DNA from 2 places in the Qipengyuania sp. JC766 genome. Region 1 is predicted to be linked to the other one. Evidence: predicted binding sites of a transcription regulator. Region 1 holds the regulator's gene; the other holds the start of a gene.
The links. The regulator LexA, encoded in region 1, represses DNA repair genes until DNA is damaged. The targets are predictions, from matches to a motif close to GTTCCNCNCTTGTTCT.

Region 1 (5,658 bases):
AGATTGCGCTGATGCCGATCGTCCTGTCGCATTTCCACCGGGCCGGCGTGTACGGCGCCTTCGCCAATGTCTTCGCGATCCCGCTGGTCACTTTCGGCTCCATGCCGCTGATCGCGCTGGCGCTGTTCGCAGACCTCGTGGGGCTGGGCGCGCCGTTCTGGTGGCTGGCGGGCAAGTCGCTCGACCTGCTGCTGGCGATCGCGCACTGGACGGCCGACCAGCCGGGCTCGGTCAAGCTGATGCCGGACATGGGGCGCGGCCTGCTGATGCTGTTCGTCGCGGGCGGGTTGTGGCTGGCACTGTGGAAGGGGAGGGCGCGGTTGCTCGGGCTCGTTCCGGCGGGCCTCGCGGCCATGCTTTACGCGCTGAAGCCTGCACCGGACCTGCTGATCTCAAACGACGGACGGCATGTCGGAATCGCGGGCGAGGGCGAGCGGCTGCTGATGCTGCGCGACACGCGCAGCGACTATGCGAAGGACAATTTCAACGAACTCGCGGGTCTCGACGGCGAGCCGGTTCCGCTGGCCGAATGGGAGAATGCCGAGTGCAGTCCGGATTTCTGCGTCATCACGCTCGAGCGAGCCGGGCGAAGCTGGTCGATCCTGATGGCGCGCAGCCGCAACATCATCGAGGAACGGGCACTGGCGGCGGCGTGCGAGCGGGCCGATATCGTGGTGGCGGACCGCTGGCTGCCGCGCTCCTGCCGTCCGCGCTGGCTCAAGGCCGACCGCAAGATGCTGGCGGAGGAGGGCGGCCTCGCGATCGACCTGTCGACGCCGTCATACTCCGCCGTTGCCGACACGCAGGGCGCGCATGGATGGTGGCGCGGCGAAAGCTTCCGCTGACCGCCGCGCCGACCGTCATCCGGCCGCGTCAGTGATAGCGGCGCAGCAGGCCTGCGAGCTTGCCCTGCACCTGCACCTGGCCCGGGTGGTAGACCTGCGGCTCGTAGCTCGAATTCGCCGGATCGAGGCGGATATTCCCGCCGTCGCGGCGCAAATACTTGAGCGTCGCTTCCTCGTTCTCGACCAGGGCGACGACGATCTCGCCGTCCCGCGCGGTGTCGGTCCGCTTCACGAGCGCATAATCGCCATCGAAGATGCCCGCTTCGATCATCGAGTCACCCGACACCTCGAGCGCGTAGTGATCGCCCGGACCGAGCAGCGCCGCGGGGACCGGCAGGCTCGACTGGCCTTCGATCGCCTCGATTGGCGCACCGGCGGCGATGCGGCCGTGCAGCGGGATCTCGATCACGTCGTTCGCCGGTTGCGGCATGCGCGCCGGCGGCGTGGTCGCCCGGTCCACCGCGTCCGATGCCGTGTCGTTGGCGGCGACGGTCTTCGTCCCGGTCACGTTTTCCGGCTGCTTGAGGATTTCCAGCGCGCGGGCCCGGTTGGGCAGGCGACGGATAAAGCCGCGCTCTTCCAAGGCGGAAATCAGCCGGTGAACGCCGGACTTGCTCTTGAGGTCGAGCGCTTCCTTCATTTCCTCGAACGAGGGGGAAATGCCGGTCTCTTCCAGCCGCTGCTGGATAAAACGGATGAGCTCGTGCTGCTTTGCCGTCAACATGGGGCCCTTGGCTCCTTGATTGCCTTTACGATCCATCCGCAAACCGCGAACGAATGCAGAACAATTAGGCAACCAATTCGGTTAGGTCAAGCGTTTCCGCCATTCCGGGGTGGATAGTGCGGAACAGGCGTTCCCCTTTCATCCCGCCGGCGCATCGTCCGCAATCCACGATCCGGACTTGCCGCCATGCTTTTCGAACAGCCTTATGGCCTCGATGGTCATGGACCGGTCGATCGCCTTTGCCATGTCGTAGATCGTCAGCAGCGCGACCGAGACAGCGGTCATCGCTTCCATTTCCACGCCCGTGCGCCCGGTCAGCGCGGCGGTGGCGGTGACCGCGATCGCTCCGTCCTCGAACGCGAAGTCGACCGTTACGCTGTCCAGTGCGAGCGGGTGGCACAGCGGGATCAAGTCGCCGGTCTTCTTGGCCGCCATGATCCCTGCGATGCGCGCCGTGGCGAGGACGTCCCCCTTTGCGGTATTGCCGTCGCGGATGGCGGCGAGCGCCGCCTCCGACATCCGGATGCGACCGCCGGCGACGGCGCGCCTTCCGGTCGCAGGCTTGCCGCCGATATCGACCATCCGGGCCGCGCCCGATTCGTCTAGGTGAGTCAGGTCAGGCATAGCGAAGCTGAACCAAGTTGACGGAGTTGACACAGTCCTGATGGCAAAACCCGACGGCCGTGAAGGGCCGGAATTGCGGCGGGCAGACGGGACGGGGCAGGGGCTTGCTCATGGATTGATCCTGACAGCTTCGCGCCCTGTAGGACAGGCCTATCCGTTCAGCAGGTCGCGGGTCGCCTGTGCGACATCGTCCTGCCGCATCAGGCTTTCGCCGACGAGGAAGCAGCGGATGCCGCTCCGGCTCAAGCGCTCGCAGTCGGCGTGGCTTGCGATCCCGCTTTCCCCGACCAGCATGGCGTCCTCGGGCGCACGCGCGGCCAGCCGTTCGCTTGTGCCCAGATCGGTCTCGAAACTACGCAGGTCGCGATTGTTGATGCCGATGAGGCGCGATTTGAGACGCGCGGCGCGCTCCAGCTCCGCCTCGTCATGCACTTCGACCAGCACGTCCATGCCGCGCTCCAGCGCCGCCGCCTCGAATTCGGCCAGTTCGCCATCGGACAGTGCCGCCACGATCAGCAGGACCGCGTCCGCGCCCAGCGCGCGCGATTCCGCGATTTGCCAGGCATCGACCATGAAATCCTTGCGCAGGACCGGCAGGGCGCAGCTCTTGCGCGCTTCGATCAGGTAATCGTCATGACCCTGGAAATAGGGTTCGTCGGTCAGGACGGAGAGGCACGACGCACCGCCATCGGCATAATCCATCGCGTGCTGGTGCGGACGAAAATCGGGCCGGATCAGTCCCTTGGAAGGCGAAGCTTTCTTGATTTCCGCAATCAGCGCGAAGCCATCCGCCGATTTTTGCGCCAGGGCGTCGGCAAATCCGCGCGGCGGGGTGGCGGCAAGTGCGGCCCGGTCCAGGTCCTCGATTGTCGCGCGCGCCTTTCGCGCCGCGACCAGTTCGCGCTTCGCGGCGCAGATTTCTTCCAGCCTGTTCATCCGACCATCTCTATCCAGCGCGCCAGCAGATCGCGCGCGCGCCCGCTGTCGAGGGCTTCCGACGCCATGGAGGCGCCCGTGTTCCAGTCCTCCGTCCGTCCTGCCACGATCAGCGTTGCGGCGGCATTGAACAGGACCGCATCGCGATAGGGGCCGGGCACGCCGTCGAGCAGCGCGACGAGCGCCCGCGCGTTGTGCGCCGCGTCCCCGCCGCGGATCGCCTCGACCGGCGCGTGTTCGAGGCCGGCCATCCCGGCATCGACCCGGCGCATGGCGAATTCGCTGCCCTGAACGTCAGCGACCTCGTTGCCGCCGGCAAGGCTCAGCTCATCCAGCCCTTCGTCGCCCGAGACGATCATGGTGCGCTGGGTGCCCAGGCTCGCCTTGGCGCGCGCGTAGATCGGGACATAGGCGGGGCGGGCGATGCCGATCAGCTGGCGTTCGACGCCCGCGGGGTTCGACAGCGGGCCCATCAGGTTGAAGATCGTCCGCCGGCCGAGCCGCTGCCGGATGGGCTGAATCCGGCCCATCGCCGGGTGGTGGTTCTTCGCGAACAGGAAGCAGATGCCGATTTCCGCCAGCGTGCGCTCCGCCGTGCGGCCCGCCGCTTCCATGTCGAGGCCGAGCGCTTCGAGCGTATCGGCCGCGCCCGACTTGCTGCTGGCGGCCCGGTTGCCGTGCTTGGCGACCGGCACGCCGCAGGCCGCGACGACCAGGCTGACCGCGGTGGAGACGTTCAACGTATGGTGCCCGTCACCGCCGGTGCCGCAGCAATCGACCGCGCCTTCGGGTGCCTCGATCGGGATGAGGCGCGCGCGCAGTGCCCGCGCGGCGCCGGCGATTTCCTCCGCCGTCTCGCTGCGTTCGGTCATGGCGAGCAGGAAGCGGGCGATTTCCTCCTCGCTCGCTTCGCCATCAAGGATCCAGCCGAAGACTTCTTCGGATTCCGCCTCGTCCATGTGCGGCACCGCCAGCGGCAGCGTCTTCATGCCGGGTCCTTCGCTTCGTTGCCGCAGATCGCCAGGAAATTGGCGAGCAGGGCGTGGCCGTGTTCGGTGGCGATGCTTTCGGGGTGGAACTGCACGCCGTGAATGGGGAGCGTCCGGTGGCGGAAACCCATGACGCTGGTGCCGTCCAGCCCGGGCGTCTCGCTGGTCGCGTTCACTTCCAGCACCTCGGGAATGTCTTCCACCACCAGAGAATGATAGCGGGTCGCCATGAAGGGCGAGGGCAGGCCGGTGAAGACGCCGCTGCCCTGGTGGGTCACGGCCGATGTCTTGCCATGCATCAGCCCGCCGCGGACGACCGTGCCGCCGAAATGCTGGCCGATCGCCTGGTGGCCCAGGCATACGCCCAGCAGCGGCAGCTCCGCGTCGGCACAGGCCGCGACGAGATCGAGGCTGATCCCGGCCTCGTTGGGCGTGCAGGGGCCGGGAGAGATCAGGATGCCTGACGCCCCGCTCTTAGCCGCCTCGGCCGCGGTCAGCGCATCGTTGCGCTCCACCCGCACGTCCGCGCCCAGTTCCATCAGGTAGTGGACGAGGTTGAACGTGAAGCTGTCGTAATTGTCGACGACGAGGATCATCAGCCGGTCTTGCCTGCCAGCTTGTCCGTCGCGCGCACGTGGCCGTCGATGATGCCGGGTTCGCCCGCGCTGTGGCCCGCATCGTGGACGATCCACAGTTCCGCTTCGGGCCAGGCCTTCTTCAGTTCCCAGGCGGAGGTGGGCGGGGTGCAGATGTCGTGCCGGCCCTGGACGATGATGCCCGGAATGCCGCGCAGTCTGTCCACGTTCTTCAGGAGCTGCGCTTCCTCGAGAAAGAAGTCCTTGAGGAAGAAGCTGGCGCAGATGCGCGCGAAGGGAACCGCCTTGGCCGGATCGGCGAAACTGTCCATCAACGCCTCGTCCGGCAACAGCGTGGCGACAGTGCCCTCCCACAGCGACCATTCCTTCGCGGCGGCGAGGCGGGTTTCCTCGTCCGGACTGGTCAGCCGGTCGTAATAGGCCTGCACCAGATTGCCGCGTTCTTCCTCCGGGATATGGCCGGAGAAGGAGTCCCATTGTTCGGCCATGATCTCGCTGGCGCCGTATTCGTAGAGCCAGGCCTTTTCCTTCTGCCGGCCGAGGAAGACGCCGCGCAGCACCAGTTCGCTGGTGCGTTCGGGGTAGGACTGGGCGTAGGCGAGCGCGAGCGTCGCGCCCCAGCTGCCGCCGAAAACCTGCCATTTCTCGTGGCCGCACATCTGGCGAAGGCGTTCCAGGTCCTCCACGATGCGCCAGGTATCGTTGGCTTCCAGTTCGGCGAAGGGCTTGGACTTGCCGCAGCCGCGCTGGTCGAACAGCAGCACGTCGTACAGATCCGGATCCCACTGGCGCCGGTGCATCGGGCTCATCCCGCCGCCCGGGCCGCCATGCAGGAAAACCGCCGGTTTCGCGCCCTTGGTGCCGACCCGCTCGTAATAGAGCGAGTGGCCTTCGCCGACGTCGAGCATGCCGGTTTCGTAGGGTTCTATCTCGGGATAGAGCGT
Region 2 (5,658 bases), 1.4 Mb from region 1:
GCATTACACGCTCGACCATCCCGCGACCGATCCGGTCGCGAAGGATACCGTGCTCGTCCCCTGAAGGAGACTGCGATGCCCCGGACCACCGCCAACGATATCGAGCTGGAATACGAGGAATACGGCGATCCCGCCGATCCGGCGATGCTGCTCATCATGGGCTTCGGGGCGCAGCTGACGCTGTGGCCGATGGCGCTGGTCGATGCGCTGGTTGCGCACGGCTTCCGGGTCATCCGATACGACAATCGCGATGTCGGCCTCAGCCAGAAGTTCACCGGCCACAGGCCGCCGTCACCCGTGAAGCAGGTCCTCCTCGGAAAGATCGGCCTGCGGCCCAAGGTGCCATACACCATGGCGGACATGGCCGCGGACGGGGTGGGCCTGCTGGATGCGCTGGGGATCGAGCGGGCGCATATCGTGGGCGGCAGCATGGGCGGCATGATCGCGCAGCACATCGCGGCAAAATATCCCGGTCGATGCCTTTCGCTCACCTCGATCTTCTCGACCACCGGCAATCCGAAGCTGCCCGCGGCGCGCAAGGAAGCGCTCGATGCGCTGACCAAGCGGCCGGACAGCACCGAAGAAGACGTGCTGGTCGCGCATGGCATGATGCTGGCGCGCACCATCGGCAGCCCCGGCTACCCGGCAGAGGAGGACGAACTGCGCGATCGGGTGACGGCCAATGTGCGTCGCAGCGTCTATGCCGAGGGACCGACCCGGCACCTGGCGGCGGTGCTGCATGACGGGGACCGGAGCGCCATGCTGCGCGATATCACCGTGCCCACGCTGGTCCTGCACGGAGAGGCCGATCCGCTGGTACCGGTGGAAGGCGGGCACGACACGGCCGCCATCATTCCCGGCGCGAAGCTGAAGACAATCCCGGGCTGGGGGCACGACCTGCCCGAGCCCCTGACGCACGAGATAGCCGATGCCATCGCGGCCCATGCGAAGGGCGCTGCCTAGCCCGCCAGGATCAGCCGGCCGATGAAGATCAGCGCCATCGCGCCCAATATGCTGGCAAGGCATCCGGCCCGGTGGAAACCTTGGTGGCCGCGGCTGGAGAAGAGCCCCGCGAGCAGCGATCCGCCCACGCCGAGCAGGATCGTTTCCAGCCAGTTCATGTCGATTTCGCCCGGATAGAACCACCGGGCCAGCCCGCCCACGATCAGGCCTGCAATGAGCGCGCCGATAAAGTTCAACATGGATCTTGTCCCCCTCTTCCCGTTGCGTCGGCGGCGCCGACCGGACGGAAATTGCGCCGCTGCGACAGCCTGATTCAACGATTGATTCAAATGATTCAATCACCAAATTTTTCTTCACAGTTTCATTTTGTCTCTTGCGCGTTCGTCGACTCAAGCTCGCTCCGCGCGTCGCGGTGTATCAGGGTATTAGACCACCCCTGTGCACAGGCTCCGCCGGATGGTTTCCGTTGCATTTACCCCTTGCGTGCGAGTCCGCTCTGATTCATCATCTAGGGGTTGGTCGAGGTCGAACACCACAAGACCTAGCTGCCCCACTCGCCCGACGGCGATGCCGCGACGGGAAAGGGGCCGCAGGTGTGGACAGGGCTGTGGGCGCAACGGGGGACCGGCGGGGGAGCGATTTCGCATCGGTGCCAGGACGTTTTCGGCTAGGACGGGACACGACCCGCGAGTCGAACGAATGTGGAACACCCGGGTGTGCGCACCCGTTGGTCTGGATGGGGCATGCAATGGATTTCAAGGCTGGAGACGACGCAGCGATGGATGTGGAAACGCCGGATACCGATGTAACCGAACGACCCGCGCGCACCACCGCCGGATCGCAGGACAAGGCTGCCGTGAGCATGGAAAAGACAGACGAAGGCACCGATGCGCTGACCACCGCGACCGCATCCGCCATGGCGGAAGTGGCGAAGGCGGCCGTTGCGGCCAAGCCGGACAGCAAGACCGTGCTGCCGCGCCGCTTCACGATCACGACCGATCCCTCGCGTGACGACAAGCTGACTGATTTCGGCAAGGAAACGCTGCGCGACCGATACCTGCTGCCGAAGGAAACTTACCAGGACCTGTTCGCGCGCGTCGCCGATTCCTACGCCGACGATGCGGAGCATGCGCAGCGCCTGTACGATTACATTTCCCGGCTCTGGTTCATGCCCGCGACGCCGGTGCTGTCCAATGGCGGCACCACGCGCGGCTTGCCGATCAGCTGCTATCTCAACAGTGTCGAGGACAGCCTGGAAGGCATTGTCGGCACCTGGAACGAGAACGTCTGGCTGGCTTCCAAGGGCGGCGGCATCGGCACCTACTGGGGCAATGTGCGCGGCATCGGCGAACCGGTCGGCCTCAACGGCAAGACCAGCGGCATCATCCCCTTCGTACGCGTGATGGACAGCCTGACGCTGGCGATCAGCCAGGGCAGCTTGCGCCGCGGATCGGCCGCCTGCTACATCGACGTCAGCCATCCGGAAATCGAGGAATTCCTCGAAATCCGCAAACCGTCGGGCGATTTCAATCGCAAGGCGCTGAACCTGCACCACGGCGTGCTGCTGACCGACGAATTCATGGAAGCGGTGCGCGCGGGCGAGAAGTTCGAGCTCAAGAGCCCGCGCGACGGCAGCGTGCGCGGCGAAGTGGACGCGCGCAGCCTGTTCCAGAAGCTGGTCGAAACGCGCCTTGCCACGGGCGAGCCCTACATCGTGTTTTCCGACACGGTGAACCGCATGATGCCCAAGCATCATCGCGACCTGGGCCTGAAGGTTTCCACCTCCAACCTGTGTTCCGAAATCACCCTGCCGACGGGCATCGACCACCTCGGCAACGATCGCACGGCCGTGTGCTGCCTGTCCTCGCTCAACCTGGAAACCTGGGACGAGTGGAACACGGACAAGCAGTTCATCGAGGACATCATGCGCTTCCTCGACAACGTGCTGCAGGACTATATCGACCGTGCCCCGGACGAGATGGCGCGCGCCAAGTATTCCGCTGCGCGCGAACGCAGCGTGGGGCTGGGCGTGATGGGCTTCCACTCCTTCCTGCAGGCCAAGAACCTGCCGCTGGAAGGCACGATGGCCAAGGTGTGGAACCTGAAAATGTTCAAGCACATCGCGGCCAAGGCGGAAGAGGCGAGCATGGTGCTGGCGCAGGAGCGCGGGCCGTGCCCGGATGCGGAGGAAATGGGCGCGATGGAGCGCTTCTCCTGCAAGACCGCGATCGCGCCGACGGCCAGCATCAGCATCATCTGCGGCGGCACCAGCGCCTGCATCGAACCGATCCCGGCCAACATCTACACCCACAAGACGTTGTCGGGCAGCTTCGTGGTCAAGAACCGCTATCTGGAAAAGGTGCTGGCGAAGAAGTCCAAGGACAGCACCAATGTCTGGAACTCCATCCTGGAGAAGGGGGGGTCGGTCCAGCACCTCGACTTCCTGACGCCGGAGGAAAAGGCGGTCTTCAAGACCAGCTTCGAGATCGACCAGCGCTACCTGCTCGAATTCGCGGCCGACCGCGCGCCCTTCATCGACCAGGCGCAGTCGCTCAACCTCTTCATCCCGGCCGACGTCGACAAGTGGGACCTGATGATGCTCCACTTCCAGGCGTGGGAGAAGAACATCAAGTCGCTCTACTACCTGCGCTCGAAATCGGTGCAGCGGGCAGGCTTTGCCGGCGGCGTGGAAGCCGACAACACGGCCGAGGCGACCAAGATCGAACTGAGCGCCGCTGCCGGCGAGCAGACCGATTACGAGGAATGCCTGAGCTGCCAGTAGAGGAAATAAAGAATGGTTGGTATGATCATCGAAGATGGTTGCTATGTGATCGCTGATGGTGCGAAAATCACGGGCAATCGGGGTGGTGGTGTCATCCTCAAGAATTCATTTGCCTCTTTCAATCGCGCCACGATCAAAGATAATGAAGATTTTGGTGTTAAAGCATCTAATTCGAAATTGTTTCTCTCAGATGCTGTTGTAGATAATAATGATCACTATTCGGTGAATCCGGAAGCTCGAAGTCGTATTCGAGAGGAGTTTGAGACTGCTCTCAACGCCTCGAACCTTTCCGTGTCCGATAAAAACGCCTGCCTCAAGATGATTGAGGCGATCTCTCAGGGCGGCTCAAAAACAAAAAATAGGTCCGCTTACGTGGACCTTATAAATCTCGCAGGATCATCATCCTCCGTCGCGTCTCTAGCAATTCAGATCTTTGGAGGAATTTTCTAAGCTAGGACGATCCTCTCCAGAAATTTAGGATTTCACACAAGAGAACCCGGCAGCGCCATGTGGCAGTGCCGGGTTCCTCTTTGCTCCCGTCCATGGACCGGAGCGAATTTCGTGTGTCGCCTTACGAAGCGCTGGCCTTGTTGCCGAGCCCTTCCGGGATGCGCGCGCCCTGCTTGAGGACGACGCGGTTTTCGTCGATCTTCTCGACATCGCTCATGGCGATGAAGTGGTGCATATCGTCCATGCTGTCCGACTTCGTCAGCTTGATGTTGTCGCCATCGACCTCGTCGACGGTCCCGACATGCTGGCCGCTGGCATCGGCGATTTCCATGTGTTCCTTGATGCGGATCTTCTCGAACATAGTCTGTCTTTCTGCCCGGAAGGCCGGGCGTTTTCCTGATTGGTTATGTCTTTCCAACGGCCGAGCGGGGCGGCCCGTTCCACGGCTCGGCGCTCGCCAGCCACGGATCGGACCACCGGCCCGTCAGCCCTGCGACTGGCCTTGGCTTTGGGAGCCGCCGCTGGTTCGCCGGGCCATGTCGTCCTCGCGCGCGCCGTCCGCAGTTTCTCCGCTGCCATAGCCGGCCTGCTCGCCCGGCGCCTCGCCGGCGGGTCCGGGCGTGCGCTCGCCGTCCACGCCCGCGGTGCGGCGGCGTTCCTCTTCCTGCCGTTCCTGGCTGCGCTCGCGCGTTTCGCCTTCGCGAGGGCCGGTACGCTCGGGCTCGCCCGGGGCGCTCGTGTCGCTCTGGGTCACGTTGCGGCTGTCGTTCGGTTCGTACTCACCCATGGGGGCTCTCCTTTTTCGCGTGTCGGAAAAGGAACGGCGGCGGCGCGCGCCCTGTTCCCGCCATTCGTCCCGCCCGTACAGGAAACGGTCCACCGCTTATCCCCGCCGAATCGATTGTGCTTGCCTTCGAATTGGCAGCGTGATTCACTATATGGGATGTTCGCGCCGGGGGGCTCGCCATACCAGATGTCGATGGTCCCCGGTGCCCGGAACCACTAGGTCTTGCAAAAGGCCGTCACGCCAGACATGCCAGCCGGAGTCGTACACGATGCCCCTTCTCGAAGCCCGCAAGACCTACAAGCCCTTCGAATATCCGTGGGCCTACGACTTCTGGAAACGCCAGCAGCAGATCCACTGGATGCCCGAGGAAGTGCCGCTGGGCGAGGATTGCCGCGACTGGGCGCAGAACCTCACCGATCACGAGCGCAACCTGCTGACGCAGATATTCCGCTTCTTCACGCAGGCCGACGTGGAAGTGCAGGACTGCTATCACGAGAAATACGGCCGGGTGTTCAAGCCGACCGAGATCAAGATGATGCTGGCCGCCTTCTCCAACATGGAAACGGTCCACATCGCGGCCTATTCGCACCTGCTCGACACGATCGGCATGCCGGAAAGCGAATACGGCATGTTCCTCGAATACGAGGAGATGAAGGACAAGCACGACTACCTTCAG

Region 2: a site for LexA is predicted at 1,656-1,671, ahead of AB1K63_RS09930 (ribonucleoside-diphosphate reductase subunit alpha). Genes of this name have one in related genera too.

The regions. Positions count from the first base shown of each region.
Region 1 is NZ_JBFEFL010000001.1:619,111-624,768, forward strand. It holds gene AB1K63_RS03035 (ComEC/Rec2 family competence protein) at 1-845, shown strand, start outside; gene lexA (transcriptional repressor LexA) at 874-1,569, opposite strand; gene moaC (cyclic pyranopterin monophosphate synthase MoaC) at 1,708-2,193, opposite strand; gene trpC (indole-3-glycerol phosphate synthase TrpC) at 2,344-3,129, opposite strand; gene trpD (anthranilate phosphoribosyltransferase) at 3,126-4,118, opposite strand; gene AB1K63_RS03060 (aminodeoxychorismate/anthranilate synthase component II) at 4,115-4,714, opposite strand; gene pip (prolyl aminopeptidase) at 4,714-5,658, opposite strand, start outside.
Region 2 is NZ_JBFEFL010000001.1:2,054,812-2,060,469, reverse strand. It holds gene nadB (L-aspartate oxidase) at 1-64, shown strand, start outside; gene AB1K63_RS09940 (alpha/beta fold hydrolase) at 76-963, shown strand; gene AB1K63_RS09935 (GlsB/YeaQ/YmgE family stress response membrane protein) at 960-1,202, opposite strand; gene AB1K63_RS09930 (ribonucleoside-diphosphate reductase subunit alpha) at 1,712-3,745, shown strand; gene AB1K63_RS09925 (hypothetical protein) at 3,758-4,195, shown strand; gene AB1K63_RS09920 (DUF2171 domain-containing protein) at 4,317-4,556, opposite strand; gene AB1K63_RS09915 (hypothetical protein) at 4,680-4,982, opposite strand; gene AB1K63_RS09910 (ribonucleotide-diphosphate reductase subunit beta) at 5,251-5,658, shown strand, end outside.